Regions from separate parts of the Phyllobacterium sp. 22552 genome, predicted to be linked through region 3. Evidence: predicted binding sites of a transcription regulator. Region 3 holds the regulator's gene; each other region holds the start of a gene.
The links. The regulator PhoB, encoded in region 3, activates phosphate uptake and scavenging genes when phosphate is short. The targets are predictions, from matches to a motif close to TGTCATNNANCTGTCAT.
Positions count from the first base shown of each region.

Region 1: the regulator PhoB is predicted to act here: its motif matches at 2,589-2,605, upstream of ACTJI9_RS03315 (UDP-2,3-diacylglucosamine diphosphatase).
Region 2: the regulator PhoB is predicted to act here: its motif matches at 2,632-2,648, upstream of ACTJI9_RS10180 (PhoX family protein).

Region 1 is NZ_JBQENG010000001.1:661,410-667,492, forward strand. Features, by position in the region: gene ACTJI9_RS03305 (DUF2865 domain-containing protein) at 1-108, opposite strand, end outside; gene ACTJI9_RS03310 (NADP-dependent malic enzyme) at 176-2,473, opposite strand; gene ACTJI9_RS03315 (UDP-2,3-diacylglucosamine diphosphatase) at 2,669-3,490, shown strand; gene ACTJI9_RS03320 (glycosyltransferase family 4 protein) at 3,480-4,553, shown strand; gene ACTJI9_RS03325 (MFS transporter) at 4,717-5,919, shown strand; gene dgcA (N-acetyl-D-Glu racemase DgcA) at 5,931-6,083, opposite strand, start outside.
Region 2 is NZ_JBQENG010000004.1:8,689-14,771, forward strand. Features, by position in the region: gene ACTJI9_RS10175 (alpha/beta hydrolase family protein) at 1-516, shown strand, start outside; gene ACTJI9_RS10180 (PhoX family protein) at 582-2,564, opposite strand; gene ACTJI9_RS10185 (threonine ammonia-lyase) at 2,700-3,686, opposite strand; gene ACTJI9_RS10190 (HAD family hydrolase) at 3,760-4,506, opposite strand; gene ACTJI9_RS10195 (peptidase M14) at 4,506-5,558, opposite strand; gene pgi (glucose-6-phosphate isomerase) at 5,602-6,083, opposite strand, start outside.
Region 3 is NZ_JBQENG010000009.1:121,982-128,064, reverse strand. Features, by position in the region: gene pstA (phosphate ABC transporter permease PstA) at 1-1,029, shown strand, start outside; gene pstB (phosphate ABC transporter ATP-binding protein PstB) at 1,044-1,859, shown strand; gene phoU (phosphate signaling complex protein PhoU) at 1,883-2,611, shown strand; gene phoB (phosphate regulon transcriptional regulator PhoB) at 2,628-3,314, shown strand; gene ACTJI9_RS20175 (ABC transporter ATP-binding protein/permease) at 3,477-5,330, opposite strand; gene ACTJI9_RS20170 (chloride channel protein) at 5,497-6,083, opposite strand, start outside.

The DNA of each region.
Region 1 (6,083 bases), on a different contig from region 3:
GAGACGCTCTTGCATGCGCACGCATGTATCGCTTTGCGCATGGGAGAAACCAGTCGCAGCCAGTACAGCGCCAAATGCGGCAACGATGATAAAAGATGTCCGGAGCATGGATGGTCTCTTCTTGGAGTATAGGCGAAACCATCCATGTTGATGCGGCAGCAATAAGACGAAAGTTTTACTCAATCCGCTGTGAAGCTTCCACAACTGCCAGCGCCGTCATGTTGACAATACCGCGCGATGTCACTGAAGGCGTCAGAATATGCGCGGGCTTGGCAGCACCCAGCAGGATCGGGCCGACATGCAGGGCATCTGTTACCGACTTGACGACATTGAGCGTGATATTGGCTGCATCAAGATTAGGGAAAACCAAGAGATTTGCCTCGTCCGTCAAGCGGGAATGGGGCAGTACGCGCTCCCGTAGAATTTGTGAAAGCGCGCTATCGCCGTGCATTTCGCCGTCCTGCTCAAGTTCCGGAGCCTTTACGCGCAGGATTTCTGAAGCGTTGCGCATTTTTGCTGCGCTTTCAGAATCGCGTGAGCCAAAGTTCGAATGTGAGAGCAATGCAGCTTTGGGCTCAATGCCAAAGCGCCGGATTTCGTTGGCCGCAAGTACAGTCTTTTCGGCAATCTCTTCCGCAGTCGGATCGATATTCACATAGGTATCGGTCAGGAAAAGCACGCCGCGCTGTGAGATGAGCAGGCTGAGAGCGGAGAAATTACGGATGCCTTCTGACTTGCCGATAATGAGCTCGACATTGCGCAAGTGCCGCTCAAAGCGACCTTCAAGACCACAGATCATGGCATCGGCTTCGCCACGAACGATGGCAAGCGCTGCAATAACGGTGCCGCTGGCGCGAACCATTGTGCGAGCAACCTCCGGTGTCGTGCCGCGTCGCCCTGTCAGGCTAACGAGCAGATCAACATAGTCGCGATAGCGAGGATCGTCTTCCGGATCGATAATATCGAAATCCTGTCCAATCTTGATTTTCAAGCCGTAGCGTTGAAGGCGCGTTTCGATGACCTGGGGACGACCGATAAGTGTTGGAATGGCGATACCTTCTTCCAGCACCACCTGAGCTGCGCGCAATACGCGCTCATCCTCACCATCCGCATAGATGACGCGCTTCTTCTCGGCGGTTTTTGCCGCAGTGAAGATTGGCTTCATGATAAGGCCGGAGCGGAACACGAAGCGGTTCAGCCGGTCGAGATAAGCGTCGAAATCTTCAATGGGACGTTCAGCAACGCCAGTTTCCATCGCTGCCTTTGCCACCGCTGGCGCAATGCGCAGAATAAGACGCGGATCGAACGGCGAAGGAATCAAGTAGTTGGGGCCGAATGTCGGTGTTTCGCCGGAATAGGCGCGGGCTGCAACATCCGATGGCTCTTCACGGGCAAGGGCGGCGATGGCTTGGACTGCCGCCATTTTCATTTCTTCGTTGATCGCACTTGCGCCGCAGTCGAGCGCGCCACGGAAAATATAGGGGAAGCAAAGAACGTTGTTGACCTGATTTGGGAAGTCCGAACGGCCCGTGCAGATCATGGCATCAGCACGTGCTGCGCGGGCCACTTCGGGCATGATTTCCGGATTTGGATTGGCAAGCGCCATAATCAACGGATTGGGTGCCATCTGCTTGAGAAGTTCAGGTTTCAACACGCCCGCTGCCGACAGACCAAGAAACACATCAGCACCACCGATAACGTCGGCAAGAACGCGCGCATCGGTCTTTTGCACATAGACAGACTTCCAACGGTCCATCAGCGTGTTACGGCCCTCATAGACCACACCATCCAGATCGCAGACCCAGATATTCTTGCGGTCCGCACCAAGCTTGACGAGAAGATTGAGGCAGGCAAGCGCTGCGGCACCGGCACCAGAAGCCACGATTTTGACCTTGGAAAGATCTTTGCCGGCAAGCTCCATGCCGTTGATGATCGCAGCGGCAACAATGATCGCCGTGCCGTGCTGATCGTCATGAAATACCGGAATATTCATCTTCTCACGAAGCTGCTCTTCAACTTCGAAACATTCCGGTGCTTTGATATCTTCGAGGTTTATGCCGCCGAAAGTGGGTTCCAAGGCAGCAACAACGTCAACAATCTTGTTGATTTCCTGCGCGTCAATCTCAATGTCGAATACGTCGATATTCGCAAATTTCTTGAACAGGACGGCCTTGCCCTCCATAACTGGTTTGGAGGCCAGCGGTCCGATATTGCCAAGGCCAAGCACGGCAGTGCCGTTTGAAATAACGGCAACCAGATTGGCGCGGCTTGTGTAATCGGCAGCGGTAGACGGGTTGGCGTGAATGGCAAGGCAGGGCGCGGCAACGCCGGGAGAATAGGCAAGGGCAAGATCACGCTGGTTGCCAAGCGGCTTTGTCGCCTGAATTTCCAGCTTACCCGGCGTGGGAAAGCGGTGATAAAACAGCGCGCTTTCGTCAAGTTCTGAATTGCCGGGCGTATTGTCCTGAGCCATGAATTGCTTCCTTCCGGAGTATCGGTCTGGGTCGTCGTCGGATATCTATCTTGAGGCATAAATGAACATAGATTTGATACAAGTCTTTATCGTTCGAATCTGCATTTTTCCTTGCCGTCATAAGACTGTGACATGAATCGGGTTTGTGTCGCGCAGAAGACGCGTTTGCGTCAGCGCGATACGGAGATCCGCATCATGGTCGAGGCCGAGCCTAAAAAGTTCCGCACGCTGTTTCTGTCCGATATCCATCTTGGCTCAAAAGGCGCTAAGGCTAGCTTTTTGCTGGACTTTTTGAAGCACCATGATGCCGAAACCATCTATCTCGTCGGTGATATTGTCGATGGTTGGCGTCTTCGCCGGTCATGGCACTGGCCGCAGGAACATAATGATATTGTGCAAAAGCTCCTGCGCAAAAGCCGCAAAGGTGCGACAATTCATTATGTCGCCGGCAATCACGATGAATTTCTGCGTGACTTCCAGGGCACGCATTTCGGCGGCATTGAAGTCACCGACCGCCTGATGCACGAAACGGCTGATGGCCGTAAGTTTCTGGTGATTCATGGCGACCAGTTCGATGTGGTTGTGCGCAATGCCCGCCACATCGCCTATCTGGGTGATTGGGCCTATGATGCAGCGCTTGCTATCAATACCGTGATGAACAAGGTGCGCCGCCGTCTTGGTCTGCGCTATTGGTCCTTCTCCGCATGGGCAAAATTCCGCGTCAAGAAAGCGGTCAATTTCATCGGTTCGTTCCAGACAGTTGTTTCCGACGAGGCGCGGCGTATCGGTGCCGATGGTGTTATCTGTGGACACATTCACCATGCGACCATCGAACAGATAGACGGTATCGAATATATCAACACGGGCGACTGGGTGGAAAGCTGTACGGCTATCGTGGAACATTTTGACGGAAGGATGGAACTTCTATCCTGGACACATCTCATCAGCGAGCATGCAGGCTTCGCGCCAGTGATCCAGATTGCCGATAAGCGACCAAAGGCGGCGAATGCAGCGTGACGAGATTAAACGGCTCGTCATTGTTTCGGATGCCTGGCATCCGCAGGTCAATGGTGTCGTGCGAACCCTGACGAAAGTACGCGAGCAGATGGAGGCGCGGGGCTTTGAGGTGACGATCATCTCCCCGGCCGACTATCATTCTGTGCCTTGCCCGACCTATCCGGAAATCCGGCTTGCGTTGACACTGCCATCGGCGGTCAAGGCACGGATTGAGGCCATACAACCGGCCTATGTCCATATCGCGACGGAAGGTCCGCTGGGCATGATGGCGCGCCGCACGTGCATCAAGAATAACTGGCGTTTTACCACAAGCTTTCATACCCGTTTTCCTGAGTATCTGCGCAAGCGCTTGCCGGTCCCGCTGTCATGGTCCTATGGCTGGCTGCGGCGCTTCCACAATGCTGCTGAATCCTGTCTTGTACCAACGCAGTCAATCCATGATGAGCTGATTGTGCGGGGATTTGAAACCCTGAAGGTGTGGACGCGGGGCGTGGACCGGGAATTGTTCCGGCCGCAACCAGACGTTGATCTGCACTTGCAACGACCGGTTTTCATCTGTGTGGGGCGGGTCGCTATCGAGAAGAATCTCGAAGCTTTCCTGTCGCTGGATTTGCCGGGCACGAAGCTGATAGTCGGTAATGGTCCCGACCTCGAAAATCTGAAACGCAAATATCCAAAGGCCGTTTTTGCAGGCAAGCATGAAGGTGAGGCGCTGGCACGCTTCTATGCGGGGGCGGATGTCTTCGTCTTTCCAAGCCGGACCGACACGTTCGGGCTGGTGCTACTTGAGGCTATAGCCTCCGGTCTGCCGGTCGCGGCCTATCCTGTGCCGGGATCTAAGGATGTCATCAACGCAACCGGCGCTGGCGTTCTCTCCGAGGACTTGGGAGAGGCGGCTCTGGCTGCTCTTGCGATGGGCCGCGTCGACCCCGAAGCGACGTTGCAGGGATTCAGCTGGGAAGCCTGCGCCGATATTTTCGAAAGTATCCTGACAAGGATCGGCGTCTCGCGCGAAGTGCCCGGTCATACGGTCAAATCTGGGCAGACTATTTCTGTGCGGTAGGGTACTCAATCTATACAATTCCAAAAAACGCAATGAATTATGCGCATGAGCCGACCGCTATTTCTATGAACCAGCTAAGTTTCATGATAATGGCCAAGCTCAAGGCAACGCATGGTTGTGATTCTGCCTGAACAGCTTCGTATTTTTCCGAAAGTCCCACCGAATGACAGCCGCCGTTGCGGATTTAAGCCAAGGGAAACCGTCTCGCTTTGAGTTGCGGATTGCGTTGACCTATTTCGCTATTTTCATGTCGAACGGGTTGCATCTGCCCTATTTTCCGCTCTGGCTTGAATATCGGTCGCTGACTCCGACAGAAATTTCCATCGTATTGTCGATGCCCCTTTTCGTCCGGGTCATCGCGGCACCGCTGGTTTCGATGCTGGCAGACCGCTCCAACGACCGGGCGCATATTCTGACCTTGTGCACTATATTGGCGGTAGCCGTCGCGGCGTTCTACTTCGTACCCTTCGGCTTTGTCGGTATTCTCGCTGTGTCGTTGCTGCTTTCGCCGCCATGGACTTCACAGGTACCCGTTGCAGATACGATTGCCCTTTCGGGCGTTCGCCGCTACGGCGCCGATTTTGCCAAGATGCGGGTTTGGGGCTCAATTTCTTTCCTGCTCACTTCGTTTGTGGCGGGCATCTTCATCCAGCGTTTGGGCGAGCACATTATCCCTTGGGCTTTGCTCGGCGCGCTGGTGCTGGCATGCGGCATGAGCTTTATCGTACCCAGAATCGGCAAACCACGCAGGCTTTCCCCACTTTCCGATGTCGACATAGCAAATGCGGGCAGGGCGCTGCGCCGTCCGGCCTTTGTAACATTTCTCATCGCGACAGGCATCACACAGGCTAGCCACGCCTATGGCTACAGTTTCTCGGCGATTTACTGGAAGTCGATCGGCATAGAAGAAACCGTAATCGGGGCATTCTGGTCGATCTCTGTCGTTGCGGAAGTGATCATGTTCACCTGTTTCCGCCGCATATTCGGCAATCTCCATCCCGCCAAGGTGCTGATGATCGGGTCTGCCGTGGCAATGTTCCGCTGGGCCGCCTTTCCTTTGATCGAACCCGCCGGACTTGGCGTTGCTGGTTTTCTGGTCGTCCAGTGCCTGCACTGCTTCTCATTTGCCCTGTCATTTCTCGGCATGCAAAAAATGATCGTCCTGACCATTCCTGAAGAGCGCGGCGGCACGGCGCAGGGGCTTTCAACCTTTTTCATCGGCACGTCATTGGCCATTGCCACGATGGCGTCAGGGCCGCTCTACTCGGCGACCGGCATTTACGGCTTTTACGCCATGGTGGCCCTTGCAGCTATCGGTCTGTTCCTCGCCGTTGTTTCTCTGAGGCTTGAGCAACGCGAGACCTAGAAAATTTGGGTCTAGCCCCACAGTTCCGGCTTGGGCGGCGAAACCCGGCTTCCGTTAAATTCGAGTCCCGGCGTCCGGTCCTGCTTGAGGATCAAGGGACCGTCCAGATCGACAAAATCGGCATCTTGAGCCACGATAACAGCCGGAGCCATGGCCAGGGATGT
Region 2 (6,083 bases), on a different contig from region 3:
AATAGTTGGGGTGGTTCTGGCCTACGATCCATAGCAGAACATGCTGAACTTTCGTGGACCAAAGCTGGCGCAACAATTACAAATGATCTACTTGGCACTTCGGCAGCGCCCCACGATACTTTGAGCTTCCGCATAGCGGTCGTGCGCCCGATGGGGCAGGAGGTTTTGGTAACCCTGACTGATAATGTTGGTAAGGAAGCGACTATCGAAGCCAGCGATTTCAGTGGTGCGCTCTATAACGCACCAAAAACCAAGGCTGAAGGCCGGCCCATGATTGATGATCCCATCGACAAGCCCTATTCAACCGGGCAGGTTAAGATGCTTCTCAACATGGTGGCGATACCACTGAAAGCATTTGCTGGAATTGACTTAAACAATCTGAAAGAACTCAAGCTGACGTTTCCTAAAGACAGAGGCAAGGTTGCTCTTGCGGACATCCAGTTCCAGACATTGGGACGGGATCAGTTCGGTCCTCGAATGGTCGCTGTCCAAAATAAGAACAACAAAGCGCAATAGTAATATACGATAAGGCCCGGCTCTGAGCCATTTCAGAGCCGGGCCTTTCTCAATGATTGTGCTAATCAGACGCCGATCTTGCCACCACCCTTTTTGGTGATTGCGACGACGGACGGGCGGACGGGCATATCGTCCTTGAAGTCCGGCCAGCGGGTCGAAAGGTCTTCATAATAGGACGGACGGCCAAAACCTTCCCAATCTTCGCCGCCATCAGCGGGATGCTGAACGGCGACCATCATGGTTGCCATATCCGGCAACATGAGCGGACCGCACATTTCTGCGCCGATCGGCACGCGGAAGAAAAGTTTCGAGGTCGCACGGGCAGCACCTTCCGTATCAACCGCCCATAGACCATCGGTACGGCCCGTATCCTTCGGCGAGTTGCCATCCGTTGAAACCCACAGCCGTCCATCAGCATCGACAGAGCAATTGTCCGGCATGCCGAACCAGCCATTCTTTGTGGTTTCGGTGGAGAAAGATGCGCCGACATCGGCAATGGAAGGATCGCCGCACTTGAGCAATATTTCCCATTTGCCCTTTGTTGCGGCGAAATCGCCATCAGCCTCGGCAATTTCAACGATATGGCCGAACGCGTTCTTGGCACGTGGATTGACAGCGTCGATCTGATCGTCCTTGCGTTTGGTATTATTGGTCAGCATGACATAGACCTTGCCGTTGACACCATTCGGCTGGATGTCTTCCGGCCTGTCCATCTTGGTAGCGCCCAACAGATCGCCTGCACGACGGGTTTCAATCAAAACATCCGCTTGCGAGGCGAACCCGTTTTCGGCTGTCAAAGGACCGGTGCCATGCACTATCGGCAACCAGTTAACAGTTCCGTCGGCTTCAAACTTTGCGACGTAAAGCGTGCCTTCGTCCAGCAGGTCCAGATTAGCAGCGCGATCATCAGGATTGAACTTGCCGGTGGTTACAAACTTATAAACGTAGTCGAAACGCTCGTCATCGCCGAGATAAAACACGACTCGGCCATCTTTGGAAACGATCGACTCAGCGCCTTCATGCTTGAAGCGGCCCATGCTGGTGCGTTTCTTGGGGACAGATACCGGATCGTTCACGTCGACTTCGACAATCCATCCGAACCTGTTGGCTTCATTGGGGTCTTTCGAGACATCGAAGCGATCATGGAATTTGCCCCATTCATAACTGCCCTCCGGAAGGCCGAGGCGTTTGTAGTTTGCCGCTTCCTTGCTGTCGGCAGCCAGTTCGCCCGTGAAATAGCCATGAATATTTTCTTCGGCCATCACATAGGTGCCCCAGGGCGTGACGCCTCCAGCACAATTATTAATTGTCCCGAAGACTTTTCTGCCGGAGGAATCTGCATTGGTTTTTACACGGTCATGACCGGCAACAGGACCGGACAATTGCATCTCGGTATTGGCGGTGATGCGGCGATTCAGCTTACCGTCCTTGACGACCTGCCATTTACCACCGGTCTTCTTGATCTCGACAATAGTGCCTCCATGGGCAGCCATCTCGATATCAACACGCTTCTTGTCGGCAGGAGCGACTTCGATCTTGCCCTCAGCAACCTTAACGATGCCTGGGAACATGAGATGTTCATTCGTGTATTCATGGTTGACGACCAGAAGACCATGCTCAGACGAGCCATCTATCGGAATATAACCGACATAATCATTATTGTAGCCAAACTGCTTCGCCTGAGATTCCGGAGTCTGATTACGCGGATCAAACTCTGGAGAATCCACGAAAATTCCATCGCCCCAGCGTAAAAGCACATCCGCATCATATCCGGCTGCAACATGGTGTTTTTCATCAATACCGGCTTCTACTTCCTCAAAACTGAAAGCAGATTTGGTTTCAGCGCGAGCATCATCAGCCAGCATCAGCGCCATCGGGCTGACGGTGGCTGCAATAGCGGAAACCGCGAGTGATCCTTTCAGAAAGCCACGGCGGGAGAATCTAGCTGCAATGAGCTCGCCCATTGTAGGATTGTCGGTCGGATTGTGGCCAGGACCATCATTCTCTTCGAGCTGGCTGGTTCTGAAAACGGGAGTTTGATCATTCATGGCGTGACCTCTGGCTGTCTGGCTGGGTTGCGGATTAGAACCGTTCCAGAATGGCTAGAAGTTCAGCGTAACAAACTGATGACAAGAGTTCAGCTTTTATAGCGGTAGCTACCAACGATTAAAGTCAGAAACCTATTAAGACGCAATCAGCTTACTGAAAGAGTCGAGGTCCACATTGCCTCCTGAAAGGACGACCGCCACCGTCTTGCCCTTGATATCGACTTCGCCAGAAGCCAGCGCAGCAAGACCAACAGAACCGCCGGGCTCAACCACCAGTTTCAAATGGCTTGCTGCCTCGCGCATGGCTTTGCGCACGGCGATATCGGAAACAGCGATGCCGCCGGCCAGATTTTGCCTGTTGATTGGAAATGTGAGATCGCCGGGTTGAGCAGTAAGAATTGCATCGCAGATTGAGCGATATCCCGTCTCATTGCTGCGAATTTCACCAGCGACCAATGAACGGCGCAAATCGTCAAAGTTTTCCGGTTCGACGCCCCAAATGCGCGTTTGCGGAGAGCGCGCTTTTACTGCAATCGAGACGCCACTGATGAGACCACCGCCGCCGCTGGGCACAAATACATCATCCAGCGTGATACCGCGTTCTTTGGCTTCATCAGCAATTTCAAGCCCGATCGTGCCCTGACCCGCAATAATGGATGGGTCATCGTAAGGCGGCACCAAAACCATGCCACGCTCTTCAATGAAGGGGGCGGCAATCACATCCCGACTCTCGGTGTAACGGTCAAAAAACACAACCTCCGCCCCGTAGGAGCGGGTATTATCAACCTTAACCTGTGGCGCATCGCTGGGCATGATGATGACTGCCTTGATGCCGAATATGCGGGCAGAACTTGCGACGCCTTGTGCGTGATTGCCTGAAGAGAATGCAACGATCCCGCGCTCTTTCTCTTCCGGCGTAAATTGACTGATACGGTTATAGGCACCGCGAAACTTGAATGAGCCGGTCCGTTGCAGGCATTCTGGCTTGAAGAAAATACGCGCATTGTAGCGGTCGTTGAGACTTTCCGATTCCATCAGCCGTGTCGGCACAAGCTGCCCGGACAATCTCTTTGCGGCAGCTTCGATATCGGCAATTCCGGCGGCGAAATTCTGATGATCCATGAGCCCTCTCCTGTCAGCTATCCAGTCGATAGCATTCTATAATGCAGCAGGCATCCAAATCATTGTCATCATATCAATCTGGCACGAATACCGCGTTGGCACGCTTTTCCAGAAACTCGGGCAACTCTGCAATCGAGCCAAGGATCGCGTCACTAAGGTGAGCAAGGTCATCCAATGTGCTGTTTCCTGACAGGACGCCTATGGCAAGTCCCGCTCCAGCGGCATGGGCCATTTCCAGATCGTGGGAATTGTCACCCACCATGGCAATCGCTTCGACTGGGAGGCCTGTTTTCGCGGCAAAGAGGTGAAGCTGGTCTGCATGCGGCTTGGCGCGGGCAACGGAGTCATATCCTATGATTGCCGAGAAAAGCGGTGATAGCCCCAAGGCTTCAGCTGTAGCGCGAGCGCCTGCTTCAGAATCATTGGTTGCTATGCCAAGCACGAAACCCCGAGCAACGAGAGCTTCGAGCGTTGCGTGTAATCCATCGATTCCGACAGCGCGGCGCGAGCCTTCCTGAACTGTATAATGATCATAGTCACGAATACATTGCCGTTTTTCTTCGAGAGAAAGCTCGGGATGCCACAGATCAACAACATCATTGATGGTTCCGGCAGCAACCACCGAGCCACCGCGGAACTTTTGCATCTCCCAATCATATCCCCCAGCCTCAACGAGAGCCTTCGCGCGGATTTCATCACCCTTGGCGGCCATGTGCGCCAGTTCCATGGTGATGCCAAACCACGTTTTATTGAAATCGACCAGCGTTCCATCCTTGTCGAACAGAATACCGCGTATCTCTTTAGACTGGGTGGTTCGCATCATGATTCCAGCGAGCCGGGCTTGGCATTTTCAGATCGTCTGCTGCCGAGAAGTTTCAGGAGATCGTCGCCACGGCGGGTATAGCGATGGCCGCGCCTTGTCAGAACTCGGCCAGCCTGTGGAGCGGTCAATATTATATCACCGGCGGGATCCCCCGGCACGGTCACAACAGTGACCAGCTTGTCACCCGCCTTCACTTGAGCACCAATATCGACATGGAACAGGATCATCCCGCCTTGAGGAGCTCTGATCATCTCGACATTTTCAAGCGGCGTGACAGGTCCGTTGAAATCTACCGTCAGTGCAATACTCGTATCGACGATGACGCCGCGATGCACAAGGAACTTGTAAAGACCTTCCGCATCAGACTTTCCAGTATCGATATTGACATCACTGAGGCCACGAAACTCCACTGTGGTGACGGCTCGGGTTTTCTGTTCTGTTTTCGGCAGTTGGAGCACCGGATGCGCGCAAGCTTCTTCAAAAGCTGCATCGGCGGTGCTGTCCCACGAAAGAATAGCGGTAGAGCCGAGGGCGGACGCCAGATCATACATTTCCGGCAAAAACGCCTGGTGGATGTAGAGGTAGCTTTCGCTTTCATCGTCACAATGCAAATCGAGGACAATCTCGTGCGGGAGTGCCTGACGCAGAAGTTCGGCTTTCAGGCGCTCTGCCAGTGGCACCGGACCATCAATGGCGGGCAAGGATGATGTGTCAAAATTCTCCAGAAGGGGAAAGGAACGGTTGAAATTCGTACTGGAGAAAAATTCGAAGCGACCAATATGCTGATGGGCCATCCACTGTGCAGAGCCTATCGGGTTGGCTTGAGGAATGACCGTTATATCCCCGGCAATACGACCTTCCCTGGCAGCTTTTTCCAGCATGGGAATAAGGAAATGCAATGCAGCCTGGCCGGGTAGCTCCGAGCCGTGGAGGGACGATTGCAGATAAGCGCTTGTTGCCTCCCTGTTCTTGCCCTCAAAGCGCAGCACGCGCAACTCAATGCTGTTGCCCGGCACATCGCCAGCCAGCTGTATAGTCTCGGTCTTCATCATGCTATTCCTGGTCTGTTGACTGCTTCTACGTAGTCTATTGTTATTTTTCGCGGCGTTTACGCAGGTGCGCGACGAGTCCTTGCGTGGATGCGTCCTTGTCCTTCGCGCTCACGTCGCCCGAAACAACAGGAAGAAGCTCCGTAGCCAATTCCTTGCCAAGTTCGACGCCCCACTGATCAAATGCATTGATTCCGTAGAGCTGCGCTTCGACAAAGACCCGGTGTTCGTAAAGTGCGATGAGACGGCCAAGCGTATAAGGATCAAGCTTATCGTGGATGATCGTTATCGATGGACGGTTACCGGTGAATACGCGATGCGGGGCAATGCGATTGACTTCTGATTTTGGCAGGTTTTTTGCAGCGAGCTGTGCCTTGGCCTCTTCCAACGTACGGCCCTTCATCAAAGCTTCAGACTGTGCCAGGCAATTTGCCAGCAACATCTGGTGCTGATTATCAAGTTCCGGCTCATGTCCGTTGGCAGCGACAATGAACTCGACGGGAATGGTATCGGTGCCCTGATGCA
Region 3 (6,083 bases):
GCGATCAAAGCAGAGGCGCAGACGCTGAATGCCCGCATCACCGACGCTAATGTCGCTATTGAGTTGGATGAGAAGCTGCCAAGCCTGCTTGTCAACGTCAATGGCGGGACGATCAAGGCGAGCCAGATCAGCCCCTCGGGTATTGATGGCGTCAAGCTGATAACACCTGCAAGCGCCGAAGCTGCTGCTCCCGGCAGCTGGTCCATGCTGACGCTTGTCACGCCGGAATCAAACCGCCGCGTGCAGGATCAGGCTGCGATCTGGCTCACAAAGATGAAGTCCGAGGGCCTGGTGGAACGTGCTTTTGCGACCCGCTTCTTCACCTCGGGTGACTCGCGTGAGCCTGAACTTGCAGGTATTCGCGGTGCATTGACCGGAACGCTCTGGACGCTCGCCGTAACATTGCTGCTCTGCCTGCCACTAGGGGTCGGCGCTGCCATATATCTTGAAGAGTTTGCGCCGAAAAACCGCGTGACCGAGATCATTGAAATCAATATCAACAATCTTGCAGCCGTTCCATCAATTGTCTTCGGCTTGCTCGGACTGGCGATGTTCCTGAATTTCTTTGACCTTCCACGTTCCGCCCCTTTGGTTGGCGGGCTGGTGCTGGCACTGTTGGTAATGCCGACAATCATCATTGCATCGCGCGCTGCACTTCGCTCCGTACCTCCTTCAATCAAGGAAGCGGCGCTGGGCGTCGGTGCATCGCATCAGCAGGCCATTTTCCACCATGTGCTGCCTCTGGCCATGCCCGGCATCATGACCGGCACGATTATCGGCATGGCGCATGCTCTGGGCGAAACGGCTCCGCTGCTGATGATCGGCATGGTCGCGTTCATCGTCGATATTCCTGGTGGGATAACCGACGCTTCGACGGTGCTGCCGGTGCAGATTTATCTGTGGTCCGACCTTCCTGAAGTCGCCTTCCAGGCAAAGACTGCCGCAGCCATTCTGGTGTTGCTGGTGTTCCTATTCGTGATGAATGCTGCGGCGATCATGCTGCGCCGACGTTTTGAACGTCGCTGGTAATGAGGTACAAGGACATGAACATGTTATCCGAAGTTGATGTGGAAAAGAAATTGCATAACTCCTCGAACCAGCCTGCGATAAAGATGAAGGGCGAAAACGTCTCCGTATTTTATGGAGCCAAACAGGCGCTCTTTGAAGTCAGTCTCGATATCAGGGAAAAGGAAGTCACCGCGCTTATCGGACCATCGGGTTGCGGCAAGTCGACTTTCCTGCGTTGCCTGAACCGCATGAATGATACGATTTCGATCTGCAGGGTCACGGGCAATATCACGCTTGATGAGCGCGATATCTATGATCCCAAGATCGACGTGGTTCAGTTGCGCGCCCGTATCGGCATGGTGTTCCAGAAGCCAAATCCATTTCCGAAGTCGATCTTCGAAAATGTTGCCTATGGCCCGCGCATTCATGGTCTTGTCAAAAGCAAGAGTCATCTCGACGAAATCGTGGAAAAAAGCCTGCAGCGCGCAGGCCTGTTTGCGGAAGTGAAAGACCGTCTGCATGAATCTGGCACCGGTCTTTCCGGCGGACAGCAGCAGCGTCTTTGCATCGCGCGCGCCATTGCGGTCAGCCCGGAAGTGATTTTGATGGACGAGCCTTGCTCGGCGCTTGATCCTATCGCGACGGCAAAGGTTGAAGAACTGATCGACGAATTGCGCCAGAACTACACGATCGTCATCGTCACGCACTCAATGCAGCAGGCGGCACGCGTGTCGCAACGCACGGCAATGTTCCATCTTGGAAATATTGTTGAAGTCGGTGACACTGAAATGATGTTTACCAGCCCTACCGAAAAGCGCACGCAGGACTACATTACCGGACGTTTCGGTTGATCTCACGGGAAGAGGGTTAGACAATGACTGACACAGCACAACACACCGTCCGCTCTTATGACGATGAACTGAAGTTTCTGACGCACAAGATTGCAGAGATGGGCGGACATGCGGAGCGCATGGTCGAACAGGCTGTGTCGGCCATGGTCAATTCGGACAATGCGCTTGCCCAGCGCGTGATCTCTGACGACCTTATCCTCGACGCCGGTCAGCGCGAGATTGACGAAAAGGCGATCACCATCATCGGCAAGCGCCAGCCAATGGCGATCGACTTGCGTGAAGTAATCGGCACGATCCGCATTTCATCCGATCTTGAGCGTATCGGCGATCTTGGCAAGAACATTGCCAAGCGTGTCGTAGCCGTTAACGATACGCGCCAGACGCTCTCTGTCTATCGCGGCCTGCAGACCATCGCAGAACTGGCATTGACACAACTTAAGGATGTTCTCGACGCTTATGCGACACGCTCGGTGGCACAGGTCAATATCGTCCGTGAACGCGATGATGAGATTGATGCGCTTTACACGTCGCTGTTCCGCGAACTCCTGACCTATATGATGGAAGATCCGCGCAATATATCTGCTTGCACGCATCTTTTGTTCTGCGCCAAGAATATTGAGCGCATCGGTGACCATGCCACCAATATCGCCGAGACGGTCTATTACATTGTAACGGGAACACAGCTTCCGGCGGAACGCCCGAAGGAAGATCAGTCGCATACCGTTATTCTTGACGAGCCAGTAACGCCATAATTGCCGGAAGCAGACCATGCCTATAGCTCCCAGAATCACAGTCGTTGAAGACGAAGATGCCCTCAGTGTTCTCCTGCGTTATAATCTGGAGGCAGAAGGCTATATTGTCGAAACCATCAGCCGTGGTGACGAAGCCGAAATCGCCTTGCGCGAAAAGGTGCCGGATCTGCTGATCCTCGATTGGATGCTTCCAGGCCTTTCCGGTATTGAACTTTGCCGCCGCCTGCGTGCTCGGCGCGAGACAGAAATCCTGCCGATCATCATGTTGACCGCGCGCGGTGAAGAAAGCGAGCGTGTTCGCGGTCTTTCAACCGGTGCGGATGATTACATGGTCAAGCCGTTCTCGACACCGGAATTGCTGGCACGCATCAAGTCCATGCTACGCCGGGTCAATCCAAGTCTCTTGTCGCATGTGTTGAGCTTTGGAGATCTGAAACTTGACCGCGAACAGCACAGGGTTTTCCGCAAAGAGCGTGAACTCAAGCTCGGACCGACAGAATTCCGCCTGCTGGAATTCCTGATGCAGTCTCCAGGCCGGGTGTTCTCGCGCGGACAACTCCTGGATAATGTATGGGGCGCGGATATTTACGTCGATGACCGCACGGTTGACGTGCATGTTGGCCGTTTGCGCAAGGCAATCAATATTGGCAGATCGCTTGATCCGATCCGGACCGTGCGCGGTGCAGGCTATTCCTTCGGATAGGATTAAAGCGCGTTTTTCTTTATCGAATTTCTGTCTCGGCCGGGAAACAGAATTGGCGTTATATGAGCCAATTTGCGCTAGAGATGGCTTGCGCAAATGACCGGTAGTCTCATTTAAACAGAACTGCTTCTACCGGACAAAAAGCGCGGTGTCCGAAAAGGGCTATTCGGCGGCAATCAGCGGGAAGTTTGTTGCTGGTAGCGGATCTGGCTCGACCAATGTCTCCAGAAGTGGCCGTTGGATAGCTGTGCCGCCATTGATCTCCAAAATATGCGTATAGAAGTTTTCGCCGGAAACCGAGCGTGGCGCTTCGATCTCATGCATCACGCTGATAACGGTGGTTCCGGCACAATGATCCTTGATGGCCTGATGGAAGGCGATCTTGGAGTCCGGGTCCAGCGCGCCGGTTGCTTCATCAAGAAACAAAACCGCAGGCTTGTGCAGCAATATGCGCGCAAGCACCAGTTTCTGCTTCTGGCCACCCGACAGGAGCTGGTCCCAAGACGTGCCATCGCGGCATTCTTCACCAAGGTTTTCAATAAAGTCGCCCATGCCGGCGCGGTGCAGGGCGGCCGCAACGGAGGAATCGCCAAAACGGCTTTCATCCATTGGAAGGCATACGAGCTGTTTCAGCGACACGCCGGGAAGTTTGACCTCCTGCGCCGCATACATTGTTGCCGCATCTTTCGGGTAAAAGATTTCACCACGGCCATAGCCCCAAAGCCCGTTCATTGCTTTGAGCAAACAGGTTTTTCCACTACCGGAATCGCCCTTGATGTAAGCCCATTGGCCCTTGCGCAACCGCATATTTCCAAGTGTGAGAAAAGCTTTGGCCTCGCTGTCGCGATGCATCAATTCAAGTCCCCGCACCGAGACGCCAAAGGCTTCATGCTGTGTTGCAAATTTGAACTCACTGACACCGGTGGACCGATAATATTCCGAGGGCTGGCTGACACGCTCGACCGCTTGGGCCAATTCGGTAACGCGCCGTGCATTTGCCTTCAAATTGGCAATTGCGGGCATGACATGGATAAACCAGGAGCATTCATTGATCATCGAACCAACAAGCTCGGAACCGGTAATATAGTTCTTGAAGCTGATCGTATTACCCATATAGGGCAGAAGACCGGGTATATAGGCGACAATACGGGCGGAAAAGAAATTGTAGATCGAGGTGAACGACATATAGCAGGCATCGAACACATTGAAACGCCCCCAATTATTGTCGACGCTTCTGTAAAGCTTGTCATTTAACGACTTTTGAACAGTCTCGCCATTGGCAGCGGCAACCTGAAAGCTGCGGCGCAACAATGTGGTCAGCTCACTTCTGTAACTGCCTTCGGATTGCTGCATGGCGAGGGTGAGTTTTTCAAGAGCGCGGCCAATACGCATGGCAATCCATGTGCTGACGGGCACGTAGAGCGCAATGGCCGTAAAGGCCAGCGTGGCACTGCCATAATCTCCAAGAAAATCAAGGCCGGGTATTGGCGTTGAAAGTTCAATGAGTTTCTGGCCCACGAAAAGAATGGACATTGTGACGCCCAGCACGCCCATGGCCAGCCCAATGGCGCCGCCGGTCATTCCCTTGATGGATTCCTGAATGCGCTGGTCGATATTGTCGGGAGTCTGCTCCGCCGAACTTCCCTGCTGCAAATGATAATGTGTGTGCTGTTCATCAAGCAGCGCCTCACCGAAGTGGCCATTGAGCCAGCCGCGCCATTTACGATGCAAGGTTGTCGAAAGGAGGTGACGGACACCGATGAAGCCAATTTCCTTGACTGCAACAATTGCAACGAGAATACCGGCATTTGCGAGGATCACATTGAGCGGATTAACGACAAAAGGGTCGTGTATGTCGACCAGCGAGTTGATCAACTCGCCCGACGCCATCGCCATCCAGACGCTGGCCTTGCTGGCTGCGGCGGTCAAAAGCGCAATGGCGATTGTCAGCGTCCAGGCTTCAACCCAGCGCTCGGAGGTCCAGTACGCCCTAAGCAGTCCCCAGAAGCTGCACATTGATGCCAATGCGGAGTTTCCGTTGACGGGAGATGATTTCCCAACTGACTTGGTGCCTGATTGCAAGAGATTGCCCCGGTTTGATTCCAATTACAGTAACACAATGTTACGCATTGCAACAAACCGTGGTTAAAATGGGGTTAAAATTTGCGAATATGATGAGTGATCAGATTTCGCCGGACACGTGTCGGCGCTGCCGGTCAAGCTCTTCACTGTATCGCCGCAGCGTGTGGCTTTCGCTCAAAAGTCCGACGACCTTCAGTTCCACAATGTCGTTAACGACGGCCAAAGCTTCGGCTTCGGCATTGTCGAACAGGCGTACGGCCTGTCGCGCATTCATTTGCGGTTGTAGATACTCACCCTGATATTTGATCAATGGGCCAATAGGTTGCGCTTCATCGGTTGTCTCCGTGATGCCTGAATGCGCTTCCGCAACGATTATGATGCCGACATACTTATTCTCATCGCTGACAATGATGACACGTTGCGTTGAGCCGAGCGGAAACTCCTGACGGAATTCGCTGATCCTCATCTTGTCGGAAGCCGTGCGCACATCTGTACGCATCAGCTTGGCCACTGTCAGATTGCGAATCCAACCCACATCGTGGGCGCTACGGATGCTTTCACCCCGCAAGTGAAAGCGCCATGTGGCAAAGGAGTAGCCGAATGTATTCCGGACTGTAATGGATGCCGCAATGACAGCGGCAAGCACGAGAACCGTTATCGGAAAGTCCCCTGTGATTTCCAATGCGA